Regions from separate parts of the Salinicoccus sp. ID82-1 genome, predicted to be linked through region 1. Evidence: predicted binding sites of a transcription regulator. Region 1 holds the regulator's gene; the other holds the start of a gene.
The links. The regulator Rex, encoded in region 1, represses fermentation and respiration genes when NADH is low (regulators of the CRP and FNR family bind a similar motif). The targets are predictions, from matches to a motif close to TTGTGAAATATTTCACAA.
Positions count from the first base shown of each region.

Region 1 (7,632 bases):
CTTGACCCCAAGCTTCTTTGCAAGTTTCACTACTTCGACGACTTCCTTGGTCTTGCCGGACAGGGTGATGAGGAACAGGACATCATTTTCCTTGGCATTCGACAGCCGGGTCATGCAGAGGTACTTGTCCGAAGTGAAGAAAGCATTGATATTGACTCTATGTAGCTTCTGCTCCAGTTCATTCCCGACATTGGCGGAGTCTCCAAGTCCAAATATGAACGTGTTGTCGGACTTGGCGAAAAGCTGTGCCGCTTCCTTCATGGTGTCCCGATTGACGATCTTTTCCGTGTTGTAGAGCGCCTGTATCGTATTTTTGAACACCTTATCGAAAATATCCTTATGGGTATCATGCTCGAGATCGATGACCCTTGATATATTTTCCTTTTCAAGTGTATGGAGCTCCTTGGCGAGTTCGACTTTCAGCTCTTTAATACCTGCAAGCCCGATTCTCTTCGAGAATCTGACAATGGCTGCATCGCTTGTATCACTGTTTCTTGCGATGTCCTTGACAGGCATATTGATGACTTTGGCAGGATTGTCCAACATGAAATTTGCAATCCGCTGCTCTACAGGTGTCATATATTCATAACGTTTGCGAATCTGACTCAGTACCGAAAACATATCCACTTCTCCTCTCACCCTTACCGTATGTAAGTTTATAATAACAGAATACTCAATCGATTATAAGCGGAATTGAAACAATATTATGTGCAAATTCTGAAATCCGGTTCCTCTATTTCATATGGATGATCGGATTGGACGCCAGCGGCTGCATTTCGTAACGGAACATTCTGACATGACAGCTGCCCATTTCTGTGGATAATTCCACGCCTCTCGCCTTTTCCGAAGGGAATATGCGTGCTGTCATGACAGCCGCTCCGTCATTGATGAAAATTTCAACACTTGAAACATCAACGAATATCCGGAGTTTGGAAAGGGGTGCATCGAGCTTCGCCGTCCTCACAGTCCCATCGACATTTTCCGGCATTTCGCCGCTGAAAGTCGTATCAAGGGTGAGCGTGCCTGCAGTTGCATCATAGATCAGGCTCGTCTGCTCCCGTCTGCTCACTCTCAGATTGATGTATATCTGTGTCGCCGAATTTTCAAGTACATCCATCGTCAGCTCATAGCTGTCCCCATAGAAGTCCTTCATCTTCTTCGGACGATGATCGAAATAGCCTTCTGCCGTCATTTCATCCGTTCTCAGATCTGCCAGGGCCGCTGCAGGCCGCTGCTTCAGAACACCATTTTCGATGGACAGCCTGCGGGGCAGCGTCAGGCAGTGGGACCATGCGCCATCTGTCGGGTAGACCGTCTCCTTCATCCCCATCCATCCGATGATGTAACGGTTGCCAAAAGCGTCACACGTCGTCTTTGGCGCATAGAAGTCGAAACCCTGATCCAGTTCATGAAAGTCGCCATGCGACATCACCCGCTTGTCGAGGTCCGCACTGCCGAGGATATAGCCGGACTGGTAGATGTTCCAGTAGCTGTGCTGATACTTGTCGAGTCCTTGCGGACAGAACATGAGGACATGGTGCCCATCCAGTTCAAACAGCTCGGGTGACTCCCACATGAAACCGAACTGATCCAGCTCAGTTTCAAGTTCGCCTATGTAATCGAATGCTTCAGTGCCCGTGCCGGTAAAATAGAGCACACGGCCGAAGTCATCCTGGGTAGCCGCCCCCATTATCATACAATATCTTCCATTTTCTTTCCACACTTTCGGATCTTTCACAATCGGTCCATAGCCTTTCGGCGCACCTTTTATGATGGGTGATGTCCGATATGGACGGAGATGCCCCGCTTCTTCTCTGAATGCCGTATGCTGCTGGAGTGGTATGCCGCCGTCCATCACTGTATGATACACGTGCATACCATCCATTACAGAAGCGGAGCCTGAATCGGCTCCGTCCGGTAATGCATCGACTATTCCGCGATTATGATAGATGGCAAGATCATCCGATACGACGTGGTACAGATACTTTCTGCCCTCTGTCCAGAAGGGCGCCCACTGGTACAGGATGTGATATTTGCCTTCATGGTATATGAAGCCATCAAGCGCATCCATGCTGCCTGCAGGCGGCTGGATATGATACTTCTGCCGCCATGGGCTCTCCTGTGTCCTGTCAATCTGGCCTGTCCATTTTTCACTGCTGCCATCAAGCGCCAGAGATGCTCTGGCATCCGGATCGAATTTCACCTGGAATACCCCCTAGTCGGAATCCAATGATTCTTCTAATGCTTTCTGCTCTGCTTTCAGATGTCTGCGATAGCCGATTTTGGAAATGTAGATGCTGATTTCATAAAGAATGATCATCGGTATGGTAAGCAGTATATGTGTCATTACATCCGGCGGTGCAACGAGTGCCGCAACCACCAGCAGGATGAAATAGGCGTATTTCCTGTTCTGCTTGAGAAATGCCGGTGTCAAAAGGCCGAGCTGCGTCAGGAAAAGTACAAGAATCGGCATCTGGAATATGACACCGAACGGCAGTACCGTCCTGAACAGGAAGCCGAAATACTGGTTGATTCCGATGGTGTTCTCAATCCCCATCTCCTCGGACAGTTCAAAAGTGAACTGGATGATATAGGGTACAAGAATAAAGTAGCCAAAAGCCATACCGAGCAGCATGAGTACCATGACAATCGGTATGTAGCCCAAAGTAAGCTTTCTTTCGTTACTGTACAGCCCCGGGGAGACAAATGCCCAGAGCTGGTAGAGTATCGCCGGCAGCACGATGACAAATCCGATGACAATGATGATCATCAGGTATATCTTCAGGGGATCGGTCACCTGGAATGCGTGCATCTGGATCGTCTCCGTCCACGGTGCATTCTGCATCTGGTAGATCAGTGGTTTGGACAGGAAGAATCCGATGACCAGGGCGCCGACAAAAAAGTACATGACAATCAGCAGCCGCTTCCTCAATTCATCCAGATGCTCGGTGATCTCCCTTTTTTCCGAGTCGTTCATACTTCATTTTCACCTCTTTAAAAAAAAGGTGGCTTCCGCCACCTCTTCATACCTTTATGCTTTAGTTTCTTCAACTTTTTCGACTTCGACTGTTTCGATTTTCTTCGGTTGTTTCTTTCTATCGTTGTCGTCTTCGTCGTCATCGTCGTCAGTGGCGAGACCTTTGGTTGCATCTTTAAACTCTCTTAAAGTGGAACCCATCGCGCGTCCGAACTGCGGCAATTTTTTAGGTCCAAATATGATCAATGCTACAACAGCAATTACGATCATACTTGTCGGGCCTACTGCCATCAGTGTCACCGGCATTAATGTTTCGAGCATAGTATCCCTCCTAGATATGTTTCATATAAAAGAATAGTGCCTGCAATTCAACGCTCAAATCTATATTATGGACATAGATTTCATCACTTACATTCAATCTGATCGGTGTGAAGTTGAGTATGCCTTTGATGCCAGCTTCCACCAGACGTTCAGCCATATCCTGGCTGACTTCTGCCGGCAGCGTGAGTATCGCAACATCTATGCTATGTCTACTGATCAGATCCTCAAGCTCATCCGAATGATATACTGTCGTGCCATTGATGGATGTCCCGACAATCTGAGCATTACTATCAAAAGCAGCTACCACATTCATTCTATCATTTATGCTGCTGAATTTGTAGTTTAATAATGCACTGCCCAGGTTGCCCGCTCCAATGATTGCCACATTTCTCACTTCATTACCCTGGATATGCTCCATGAAGAAATTCAATAGGCTCTTGACGTTGTAGCCGTAGCCCTTCCTGCCAAGTTCACCAAAATAGGAGAAGTCTCTCCGGATTGTGGCTGAATCGATATCCAGTGCTTCGCTGATTTCCCTTGAGGAAACTCTGTCTACACTGGTCTTCTCGGCATTTTTGAAAAATCTATAGTATAAAGGGAGACGTTTCATTGTTGCGTTTGGGATTTTCTTTTTACTGTTCAAATGTCCCACACCTCTTCTATTGCACTCTGTCGGTATATTATAGCATATCTCCATTTTCGTAGTGTAGTCATTGTCACTTAATTTCATCGTTTTTTTGACTTGTTTGTTGTAAAATTGAATGAAGTGGGGGAATTCATATGATAGTAATGCAATTAGGAAATGTAGGGAAATCTTTCGGTACAGACCGGATTTTTTCAAATATAAATCTTGAAATAAAAAAAGGTGAAACCGTCGGCATCGTCGGCAAGAATGGCGCCGGCAAGACGACGCTGATGAAGATGATGGCGGGTGAACTCGGTGTCGAGGACGGCCGGATCACGACGCCGAAAGGCATCGCGATCGGCTATCTCACCCAGCAGATGACACTGGAGTCATCCCAGACCGTCCGTGATGAAATGATGCGGCCCTTTGCCGGGCTGCTGCGCACCCAGGAGGAGATGAATGCCACCACCGCATGGCTGGCAGCACATGACTACGAGGATCCGGCATACAGCGACCAGCTGGAAAAATACGATCGGCTGCAGAACACTTTCGAATCAAAGGGCGGCTACACGATCGATGCCCAGATCAAGACCGTGCTCACCGGCCTCAACTTTTCCGGCAGTGATCTTGATCGCAATGTCGATGCGTTCTCAGGTGGTCAGAAGACACGGCTCGCGCTCGGACAGATGCTGCTGTCGAAGCCCGACCTGCTGCTGCTCGATGAACCGACCAACCACCTGGATATGCAGACGGTGGCATGGCTCGAACAGTATCTGAACAGCTTTACAGGCGCAATCGCGATCATCAGCCACGACCGCTACTTCCTCGATCGGACGGTGGATAAGATCTTTGAAGTGGAGATGCACAGAGGAACACTCTACCACACCAACTATACGAAGTATGTCAAAGAGAAGGAGAAGAACTTCAGCCTTCAGGTGAAAGCATATGAACACCAGCAGAAGGAGATCAGGCAGCTTGAGACCTTTGTTGAGAAAAATATAGCGAGAGCCTCCACGAGCAATATGGCAAAAAGCAGACGCAAGAAGCTTGAGCATATGGATCGTATGGAGACGCCGATGATCGACCGCAAAAGTGCACGGTTCTCCTTTGACATAAAGCGTGAGAGCGGCAATGATGTGCTGAGAATCAAATCGCTCGCCATCGGATATGAGGAGACACTGAATAGCGGCATCAGTCTGAATGTCGACAAGGGGGACCGGCTCGCCATCATCGGTCCGAACGGTATCGGCAAGTCCACACTTGTAAAGACGATCGCCAAGGAACTGCCGCGGCACGACGGGGAAATCATCTATGGTACAAATGTCTCGATCGGCTACTACGACCAGAAGCAGGCGGAATTCACTTCCAACAGGAATGTATTGGAAGAACTGTGGCATGAGTACCCCGAAATGAACGAAAGCGACGTGCGTAAGGTGCTTGGACGCTTCCTGTTCACCCAGGAGGAGGTACTGAAAAGCGTCAATGACCTGAGCGGCGGAGAAAAGGCCCGCATACAGCTTGCTAGGCTGATGCTCGAGAAGAACAATCTGCTCATTCTCGATGAGCCGACCAACCACCTCGACATAGACAGCAAGGAAGTGCTTGAAGCTGCACTGCAGAATTTCCCTGGTACCATCCTGTTCGTCTCGCATGACCGCTATTTCATCGACCGCATCGCTACCAAGATTGTCGAAATGGATCAGCAGCATGTCCAGGTCTATAATGGAGATTACAGCTACTACCGGCATAAGAAGGATGAGCAGGCCTCACTCACCATCCAGGCGGAAAGCAGCCAGCCGGTCGAGCAGAATGATTTGGACTACCGGCATCAGAAGCAGAAGCGGAATGAGATGCAGAAACTGAAACGCAGTGCAGCCAGAATGGAAGAAAGCATCCTTGAACTGGAAGAGGAGATTGCGCAGATTGAAGAAAAGCTGGCCGAACCTGAAGTATACGGGGACTACGAGAAGGCGTCCGAATACGACCAGCAGCTGAATGATCGGAAAGAGGCACTCGAACAGCAGATGCTGGAATGGGAAGCGCTCGAGGAGCAGATTGAAGAAGTATAGGATGCGAACATATATTCCTTTTCTTGTATCAGTAGCAATGGATGGAATACACAGCTCTATACACAATGAGAAGTGCTCTGCATCAGGGGTTTGCGGGTTTCATCCACAAAATAAACAAGTTATCCACAAATCTGTACACACTTATATCCCCAGGGTGCTGGCCTTAAGGCAAGCTTTCAGTAATATTATCAACAAGTTATCCACAACCCGCATCGAAACAGATGTTCCATATCCAAAGAAAAAGGGCAATCCCGGTGAGGGATTGCCTTTTTAAATGCTGTATTCTTCTATATCAATATAGTTTCTGCCATTCAGGTCGAGACCACCGAATGCCTTATTATTGTAGAGATGATAAGCTGCAGCGCCGATCATTGCCGCATTATCGGTACAATATTTCAAAGCAGGAATGCTGAGTTTTATATCGTTCTCCTGGCAGAGCTCTTCAAATTGTGCCCGGAGTCCGCTGTTGGCTGCCACACCACCTGCTATGATCAGATTTTCAACTTCATAGTCCGCTACTGCCTGCATTGTCTTTTTAGTCAGTACATCAATGACGCTCTCCTGGAAGCTTCTTGCTACATCCGCATCCTTCACTTCAAGATCTTTCTGCCTATGGTTGTGCAGTGTATTGATCACCGCAGACTTCAGACCGCTGAAGCTGAAATCGTAACTGCCGGGTTCAAGGTAGGGTCTTGGAAAGTTGAAGCTATCCTCGCCTTCCTTGCTGAGACGGTCGATATGAGGACCACCAGGGTACGGCAGTCCGATGACCCTGGCAACTTTGTCGTATGCTTCACCGACCGCATCATCCCTCGTTTCCCCGATGACCTCAAAGGACATGTGATCTTTCATGTAGATCAGTTCGGTATGACCGCCGGAGACGATGAGGGAGACGAGTGGGAACTGCAGCTCCTCCTCGAGCTGGTTGGCATATATATGACCTGCGATATGATGGACGGGAATCAAAGGCAGATTGTGGGCAAAGCTGAATGCCTTGGCCGCATTGATGCCGACCAATAGTGCCCCAATCAGCCCGGGACCTTCAGTCACTGCCACAGCAGATAGATCTGCTGGCGTCAGGCCTGCCGTCTCGAGTGCTTCTTCAATCACTACTGTTATGGTTTCGACATGGTGTCTTGAAGCGACTTCCGGTACTACACCACCAAAACGTTTATGACTCTCAATCTGACTGACAACGACATTGGCCAGTATTTCATTGCCGTTTCTGACGAGGCTGCATGCTGTTTCATCACAGCTCGTCTCGATACTCAGTATAATGACATCTTCATTCATCCAGCTTCACCCACATGACATGTGCATCCTTTCCCTGTCCATAGTAATCCTTGCGGATCCCTCCATAGAGGAATCCTTCCTTTTCATAAAGCTTCATTGCCCGATCATTATCTACACTTACTTCGAGTGACAGTATGCCTGCAGACTTTCCTGCATATGCCTTGGCATGCTGCATCAGCTGATGGCCATAGCCCTGCCCCTGCTCTTCGCTGCTGACGGCAATTGTTGTAATCTGGCTCTGATCGATGACCAGCCACATGCCGCAGTAGCCGACCACGCTGCCTTCCTTTTCAATGACAAAGTAATAGGCGAACTGGTTGGCGGTCAGTTCTCTCAGGAACGATTCA
Region 1 covers NZ_JAGFLY010000005.1:1,286-8,917, reverse strand. Annotated here, with positions in the region: gene J4760_RS11465 (MurR/RpiR family transcriptional regulator) at 1-621, opposite strand, end outside; gene J4760_RS11460 (glycoside hydrolase family 32 protein) at 734-2,203, opposite strand; gene tatC (twin-arginine translocase subunit TatC) at 2,216-2,977, opposite strand; gene J4760_RS11450 (twin-arginine translocase TatA/TatE family subunit) at 3,032-3,268, opposite strand; gene J4760_RS11445 (redox-sensing transcriptional repressor Rex) at 3,309-3,941, opposite strand; gene J4760_RS11440 (ABC-F family ATP-binding cassette domain-containing protein) at 4,079-5,992, shown strand; gene tsaD (tRNA (adenosine(37)-N6)-threonylcarbamoyltransferase complex transferase subunit TsaD) at 6,263-7,285, opposite strand; gene rimI (ribosomal protein S18-alanine N-acetyltransferase) at 7,278-7,632, opposite strand, start outside.

Region 2 (7,632 bases), on a different contig from region 1:
TGACGAACTTTCCAGCACAATCGGCTCTGTATACGGTGAAGAAGCCGGACAGCAGTTCAAGACAATGTGGAGCGAACATATCGGCTACTTCGTCGATTATGTAAACGCGACAGCTGCAGGTGATGAAGGTGCCAAGGAAACTGCACTGAATGAACTTGCTCAGTATCGCCAGGACTTCTCCCAGTTCCTTGAAACAGCAACCGATGAACGCCTTGAAGCAGGTGCATTGGCAGACGGTCTGCAGATGCACGTCAACCAGCTGATCGGTGCATTTGATGCATACGTCATGGGCGACTATGAAACAGCCTACCAGTATGAAAGAGAAGCAATCCACCACATGTACATGGTGAGTAAAGGACTTTCTACAGCCATTGCCGACCAGTTCCCGGATCAGTTCAATAACACGGATCCAGCAACAAAAGCAGCTGACCTCCGTTCCGATCTGAACTACCTGTTCAGTGAACACGCTGGCCTTGCAGCCATGGCCATGCAGAACGGTATTGACGGCGCTGAGGACTTCGAAGCATCCGCCCAAGCTTTGAGCAACAACACACAAGGTCTGACAGAAGCAGTTACAGGTGTCTACGGTGAAGAAGCCGGACAGCAGTTTAAAGCAATGTGGGCTGAGCATATCGGCTACTTCGTCGACTATGTTAATGCCACAGCTGCAGAAGACACAGCGGCACAGGAAGAAGCACTGAATAATCTCAATATGTATAAAGAAGAATTCTCGAAATTCATGGAAACAGCAACAGAAGGCAATCTGGCAAGTGGCACGCTTGCAGAAGGACTCGAAATGCACGTCAACCAGCTGATCGGTGCATTCGATGCCTACTCCAGCGGTGATTATGAAGTCGCATATGACCAGACTCGCGAAGCATATCATCACATGTTCAATCCAAGTAAAGGGCTCGCCAGTGCAATCGTGACACAAATGCCAGACATGTTCATGTCCGAAATGCCTGAAGAAATGCCGAATACCGCAATGGCTCCAGAGCAGAACAACGCACTATTGATCAGCATCATTGCTGGTATCGCACTGCTCTCAGCCGTACTGTTCAGACTCAGAGCAAGAAACCAGTAATCAAGCGTTCCAACCCATACCAATAGATTGAACCATCAGCCGGCCCTACCTCCAGGGGCCGGCTGTTTTATATTTACATATTCGAATAACGTCTATATATAAATTAAAGTAATATATATTTTACTTTTAGAATGGTATAATATACTTATAAAGAAGAGGTGATTTCTTGGCAAAGAATTTGAAAATGAAAAGCGCACGTGCCGCCCTGGATCTCACCCAGAAGGACCTGGCACAGAAAACAGGTGTCAGCAGGCAGACCATCAACCTGATAGAAAAGGGAGAATACAATCCTTCGCTCGCCCTGTGCATAAGGATATGCAAGACACTCGACTGCACACTTGACGATCTGTTTTGGGATTCATAATAAATGACAAAGGATGGGGTTTCATGGAAAAGCTTTTTGACCGTTTCATAGGGGATGAACGTAAAAGGAAATCCGCAGGTAACGCCGCACTCATCACCCTGCTGCTCATATGGAGCTATATGATCGTCCGCATGCTGCTTGTCGCAATGGAAATCTGGGACACCAACATGGTTCAGAATGATCTTTATTTTGTTATGGTGTCATTCATTGTCTTCTCCGTAATCGCATTCAGAAATGAAACCGATGATCTGATCTACTCACCCATCGCAAGAAAGGAACTGCCTTATAAGAAAGGGCGCTTCGCCGGACGATTCGGCATCTACCTTATGGAATCCATTGCCGGCGCCATTTTCATGACACTGGCTGAGTTGCTCGTCAGAAGCCTTGTTTCCCGCAGTTTTGAATTCAGCCTGCTGATGTTCATAAGCAGCATCCTGTCATTCACAATTATTCTGATTTTTGTTAATATTATATCAGGAGAAATTCGCGTCAGACGCTTTCGAAAAATGGAAGAGGAATAAGGGGATGATGTCATCAGGATTCACAGTATACTTACATTGTTGAGTATCGTTTTCTTGTCGCTCATGGTTATCATGGATCAGTTCTCTGGACTCTCCATCTCCACCCGGCAAAGCCAGAAAGCCGTCTTCGCGCTGCTCATCATATTGGCAATCGCAGATATCATCGCCAACCACATCCAATACAAAGAGACCGGTATAAAAAGACAGGAGTCATGGCAGTTTGTTCTTCTCTTCGAGATGTACATTCTGTCCCTGGTCGTAGTACTGGATCAGTTCGGCGGCACGTCCCATATCGACTTTCATCCGGGTTCAGGCATGTTCTGGATTGCGATGGGCACCGCAATAACAAGCACGTTTTTTACGTATCGCAGAAACCAGAAAACCGCTGCACAGTAAAAGGGAAGGCTGAATGCCTTCCCTTTCTTGTTCTCTAACGGATGATCAGGTGTTTAATGAGCGTCCACATTCCCCAGAATGCAAACTCCATGATCGTGTCGGGTTTTCTTTGAACATTCAGCTGCAAAGGTTCGTAGTCGTTTTTGCGATACTCCATCAAATAGTCCTCTCGCCCAGTGTAGTGTCTATTCATTCATCACACCCCTTTCGACCATCATAACATTACCTGAATATTCCAACAAATCATATGGAAGCTAGATTGCCTTTCTTACTCTTTCAAACAGTACATTATTTTCAAGATGCACATGCTCCAATGTGTCCTTCTCAAGCTTTTCCAGTCTGGCATATACAAGTCTATACGTGCCACATGCCGATTCATGTGGTGTGAAATCATCCGTGATGTCCCGCATCTCCTTCAAAATATCGCCGACCGCTTCATGGTCCGCTTCAAGCCCTTCAACATGCGGTTTCACTGTTTCCACAAGATCAGAAGTCGTATCCTTCATGAATTCCATGATCAGCGGAAATACATTTCTATCCTCATCTTCCGTATGTGCCAACATTTCATTTTTCAACGTCCGGTACATTTCCTCAAGTCTCACGAGGTGCGGCTCGTCCGGTCCATGCTTTCTGGCAAGTTTCGTCACATAAGGTGCCAGTGCTGAAAGTTCATTCATCAGCTCCTCATGGTATCTGTTCTGGATAAAGGTGATGATGGCTGCCGCATCCAGATATTTCACATCGATGCCACCGCCTTCATGCTGATCGATATTATCGATCTTCTCCATCATGCTCTCGAGATCAAGACCCCGTGCTTCCACCGCTTCTGCCAGCGGCATCCTGCCACCACAGCAGTAGTCGATCCTGTTTTTCCTGAATATATCTGCGCTCTTGGGAATTTCCTTGACGATATCACTGACCCACATCTTTTCACTGACTGCTGTCATAATAACACTCCCACTTAAACATATATTTTTTATACATGTTTAATGTATCACACTATTCTGATTTTTAGTCACAACGATCATGTCAACTATTGAACGTTTAGTGACAGATGATTCATATGTATTCTGCGTTTAATTGGAACCCTTATGGGTACTACTCTAAAAAGGAGCGGATAGGTATGAATCTTAATTATTACAAAGTAACAGGTGATGAAAAAATAAAGCTCAGTGACTACCCGACGACTGAGAATAAGACGAATGACAATGAGAAGATCAGAGATGAAATCATCCCCCCATTGGTAAAAAAGCTCAAGGACCTGCATATGAAAATGAATGCCGAGGAGAAGCACGGAATCCTCGTTGTGCTGCAGGCGCTGGATGCTGCCGGGAAAGATGAATCGATCAGCCATATATTCGTAAACCTCAACCCCCAGGGTCTGAAGACGACGACTTTGAGCAAGCCGACTGAAGAGGAAATGAAGCATGATTATTTGTGGCGCCTGCATAACGCCCTGCCGGCGCGCGGTGAAGTCGGCATTTTGAACCGTTCCCATTATGAGGAAGTCATTGCGCCCCGCATCCATGATGTTCTGCTCGAAGGAGATTATCCTGAGGGTGCAGATGAGACTACAATCTGGTCCCTCCGTTTTGAGCAGATCAGAAATTTTGAGAAATACCTTTACCAGAACAATTTCCATATCGTCAAATTCTTCTTTCATATGTCTAAGGATGAACAGAAAAGACGTCTGCTGGAGCGGATGAAAAATCCGGATAAACAATGGGAATTCTCCTTCTCGGATGTTGAAGAGCGGGAGCACTGGGATGAGTATCAGAAAGTATTCGAGGATATGCTGAACGAAACATCAACCGATTACGCGCCATGGTTCGTCTTGCCAGCAGATGACGAATGGCACAGCCGCCGCCTGGTGAACGAGATCATGCTCGATCTGCTGGAGCGGCTTGATCCGAAATATCCAGAAACGACCGGTGAAGACAAGGAAAAGCTCGAGGAATATATCAAGAGGCTTGAGAAAGAGTAGTACTCAGCAAAATAAGAAACCCGACTCCTTAACTGGAATCGGGTTTCATCTGCATCATCGTTTACTGCTTAATATTTATAGGATTGACCACCATCGATCGGAATTGTTGCACCATTGATGAACTGGGATTCCTGACTGAGCAGGAAGGATACGAGGGCAGCGACTTCTTCTGGTCTGCCGAAGCGTTTCATCGGATTGACGCTGACGAATTCCTTGCCGGCTTCCTCCCAGTTGTCGCCGCCTATCTGACGCAGTGATCCTTCGACCATGGCTGTCATGATGGCACCCGGTGCGATGGCATTGATGCTGACACCGAATTCACCATACTCCACTGCGGAGTTGCGTGTCAGACCGACGACACCGTGCTTGCTTGCTGCATAGCCGGACTGGTTGCCGACACCGCGGATGCCCCCGACGGATGCAGTGTTGACGATGGATCCTGAGCCCTGCTTCTTCATCACTTCAAGTACGTACTTCATACCATAGAATACGCCGTTCAGGTTGATGCCGACGACTTTGCCGAATTCGTCACTGCCATAGTTCTCTGTCAGATTCTGTTTACCTTCGATACCGGCATTGTTGAAAAATCCATCAATGCGTCCGAACTCGGATACCGTCTGGTCGACATAAGTTCTCACTGCCGCTTCATCGGAAACATCAGCGGTGATCATCAGCACTTCTGCATCGGATACACTATCCTTGATGATTTTCTGTGTCTCTTCCAGTGTTTCTGCATTCAGATCGACAAGTGACAGTTTTGCGCCTTCTTTGGCTGCCTGGATGGCAGCCGCCTGTCCAAGTCCACTTGCTCCGCCAGTAATCAGAATAACCTTGTCCTGCAATCTTCCCATTGTATGACCTCCTATAGTTGTGTAACCGTATTCAAACGGTTTCAACTACTACGTTAGGACAAAAGTTACAAAAAGTAAACTGATTGGCACTTGTTACAATCTAGTGTAGATTGGTAATAAGAAGAATATCAAATAAACACATAGAGGTGGATGATCCATGCTGGAACTAAATACTTTCTCCATTACAGCCAGATGTCCGAAAACGGGGCAACTGGGTGTGGCTGTCTCAACAAAACTGCCGGCTGTCGGTATGCTGGTCCCATTTGTAAAGGCTGGAACGGGTGCGATTGCGACACAGTCATTTGTCAATCCGTATATCGGTATCAGGGGGCTTCGGTACCTCGGCTCCGGGATGACTGCTGCGGAAGCGAAGAACAAAATCATTTCTGAAGAACAGGACCTGGAGTACAGGCAGTTTGCGATTGTGGATGCCGATGGTAATACTGCTGCTTTCTCGGGTGATGAATGTGAAGGCTATTACAACCACTTCGAAGGGGACGGCTTTGTTGTTGCCGGCAATATGCTCGTAAATGAAAAGACGCTCACCGACATGCAGCGGACGTTTGTCATCCATTCCGACCTGGAATTATCGGAAAGACTGCTTCGTGCACTGCAGGCAGGTCAGAAAGCAGGCGGAGACAAACGCGGCAAGCAGTCTGCGGCACTCAAAGTCTACGATACGGAGGACTACCCGCTTGTGGATCTCCGTGTGGATGAGCATGAGGATCCGGTAGCGGAACTGACGCGTGTGTATGAAGTGGCAAAAGAACAGCTTCTGCCTTTCATCCCGGACATGCCGAAGAAACATAATTTCAAGTAGTATAGCAAAATATGTACTGGACGACTCGCCACCATTTCCATGGTGGCTTTTATTTTTCCTTCTATATAAATACACTTTACATCTATATTTGCCTTCTATTCTGAAATATTCAAACTTTCGCCTTAAGATCTTCTCCTCATCCTTGACAGACGATTGGGAAAGTTATAGATTAAAGTTAATTGGGAATGAGAATCATTTTCAATTAAGTTTCAGATGCTACATATCACAAGGCGGACAACAGTCAGAGGGCACTTTTCGCCCCATTATAGAACGGAAAGGAAGAATAGAATGCACACATTTGGTAAACGACCATTTCTCCCCCTACTTATCGCTGCGTTGATTTTCGTATTCATTGTCGGTTGCTCCAACCAGGAAGAGGCAGCCTCCACTGAGGAAGCAGGCAGTGGCAGCGCATCAAATGAAGAAAGTACTGAAGAAAGCACAGAGGCATCATCTGAGGAAAGTGCGATCTATCCAATCACGGTTGAACATGCATTCGGCGAAACAGTGATCGAAGAAAAGCCTGAGCGTGTTGCGACCATCCAATGGGGCAACCAGGATGTTGCGCTTGCTCTGGGTGTCGAGCCTGTCGGTTTCTCGGCAGCGAACTTCGGCGTGCAGGATGACAGCGGTCTCCTCCCTTGGACGAAGGAGAAGCTCGATGAACTCGGTGTGGAAGACCCGAATGTCTTCCAGGATACGGACGGTCTTGATTTTGAAGCCATCTCCGATTCCAATCCGGATGTCATCCTTGCAGCCTACTCCGGCATTACACAGGAAGACTACGACCTGCTGAGTGAAATTGCATCGGTTGTTGCATACCCTGAAGCGGCATGGGCAACATCATGGCGTGAACAGGTGACGATGAATGCCAAAGGCATGGGCATGGAGGCAGAAGGCCAGCAGTTGATTGAAGATACTGAGGCTATGGTTCAGGAAAAAGTTGCAGAATATCCGCAGATTGAAGGCAAGCAGGTCGTCTGGACGAACTTCTCTGCAGATGATCTGTCCCAGATGCACATCTACACACCTGCTGATTCAAGAGTGAAATTCCTCGAGGAACTCGGCATGACAGTCCCTGAAAGTGTCACTGACATGATTGAAGATCCGGAAAGCTACTCACTCAACTTGAGCAGTGAAAATGCACAGGCGCTATACGATGCAGACATCCTCGTCGGATACGGCAACCAGGAACTGCTTGAAACATTGCAGGCGGACCCGCTGCTCGGTGAGATTCCAGCGATCGAACGTGGTTCTGTCGTCTTCATCGAAAGTGATTCTCCAATTGTAGCTGCCGGCACACCAACACCCCTTTCAATCTCATACACCATCGATGAGTATCTGCAGATGATTGGTGACGCAGTTGACAAGGCGGCCGAGTAGCGCCCTCCCACTGATACGAAAACAGAAGACACATGTTCCCGCACTCCTGATCAGATGGTCATTGATATTTTCCATCCTGCTTGTCCTCTCCTCCGCCGCTTCGCTGGCATTCGGCTCGCGCATGGTAGGCATGGACGGATTGGTGGATGGCCTGTTCAATCCATCGGTGGAAACATATGAAGCAAATCTCGTCAGAAAAAGAATCGCAAGAACAGTGTTCGCCCTGCTA
Region 2 covers NZ_JAGFLY010000001.1:79,011-86,642, reverse strand. Annotated here, with positions in the region: gene J4760_RS00455 (copper amine oxidase) at 1-1,084, shown strand, start outside; gene J4760_RS00450 (helix-turn-helix transcriptional regulator) at 1,269-1,448, shown strand; gene J4760_RS00445 (hypothetical protein) at 1,472-1,969, shown strand; gene J4760_RS00440 (hypothetical protein) at 2,024-2,365, shown strand; gene J4760_RS00435 (hypothetical protein) at 2,400-2,558, opposite strand; gene ric (iron-sulfur cluster repair di-iron protein) at 2,620-3,312, opposite strand; gene J4760_RS00425 (PPK2 family polyphosphate kinase) at 3,489-4,349, shown strand; gene J4760_RS00420 (glucose 1-dehydrogenase) at 4,418-5,200, opposite strand; gene J4760_RS00415 (DUF1028 domain-containing protein) at 5,358-6,020, shown strand; gene J4760_RS00410 (iron-siderophore ABC transporter substrate-binding protein) at 6,309-7,403, shown strand; gene J4760_RS00405 (FecCD family ABC transporter permease) at 7,450-7,632, shown strand, end outside.
Region 2: the regulator Rex is predicted to act here: its motif matches at 3,348-3,365, upstream of ric (iron-sulfur cluster repair di-iron protein).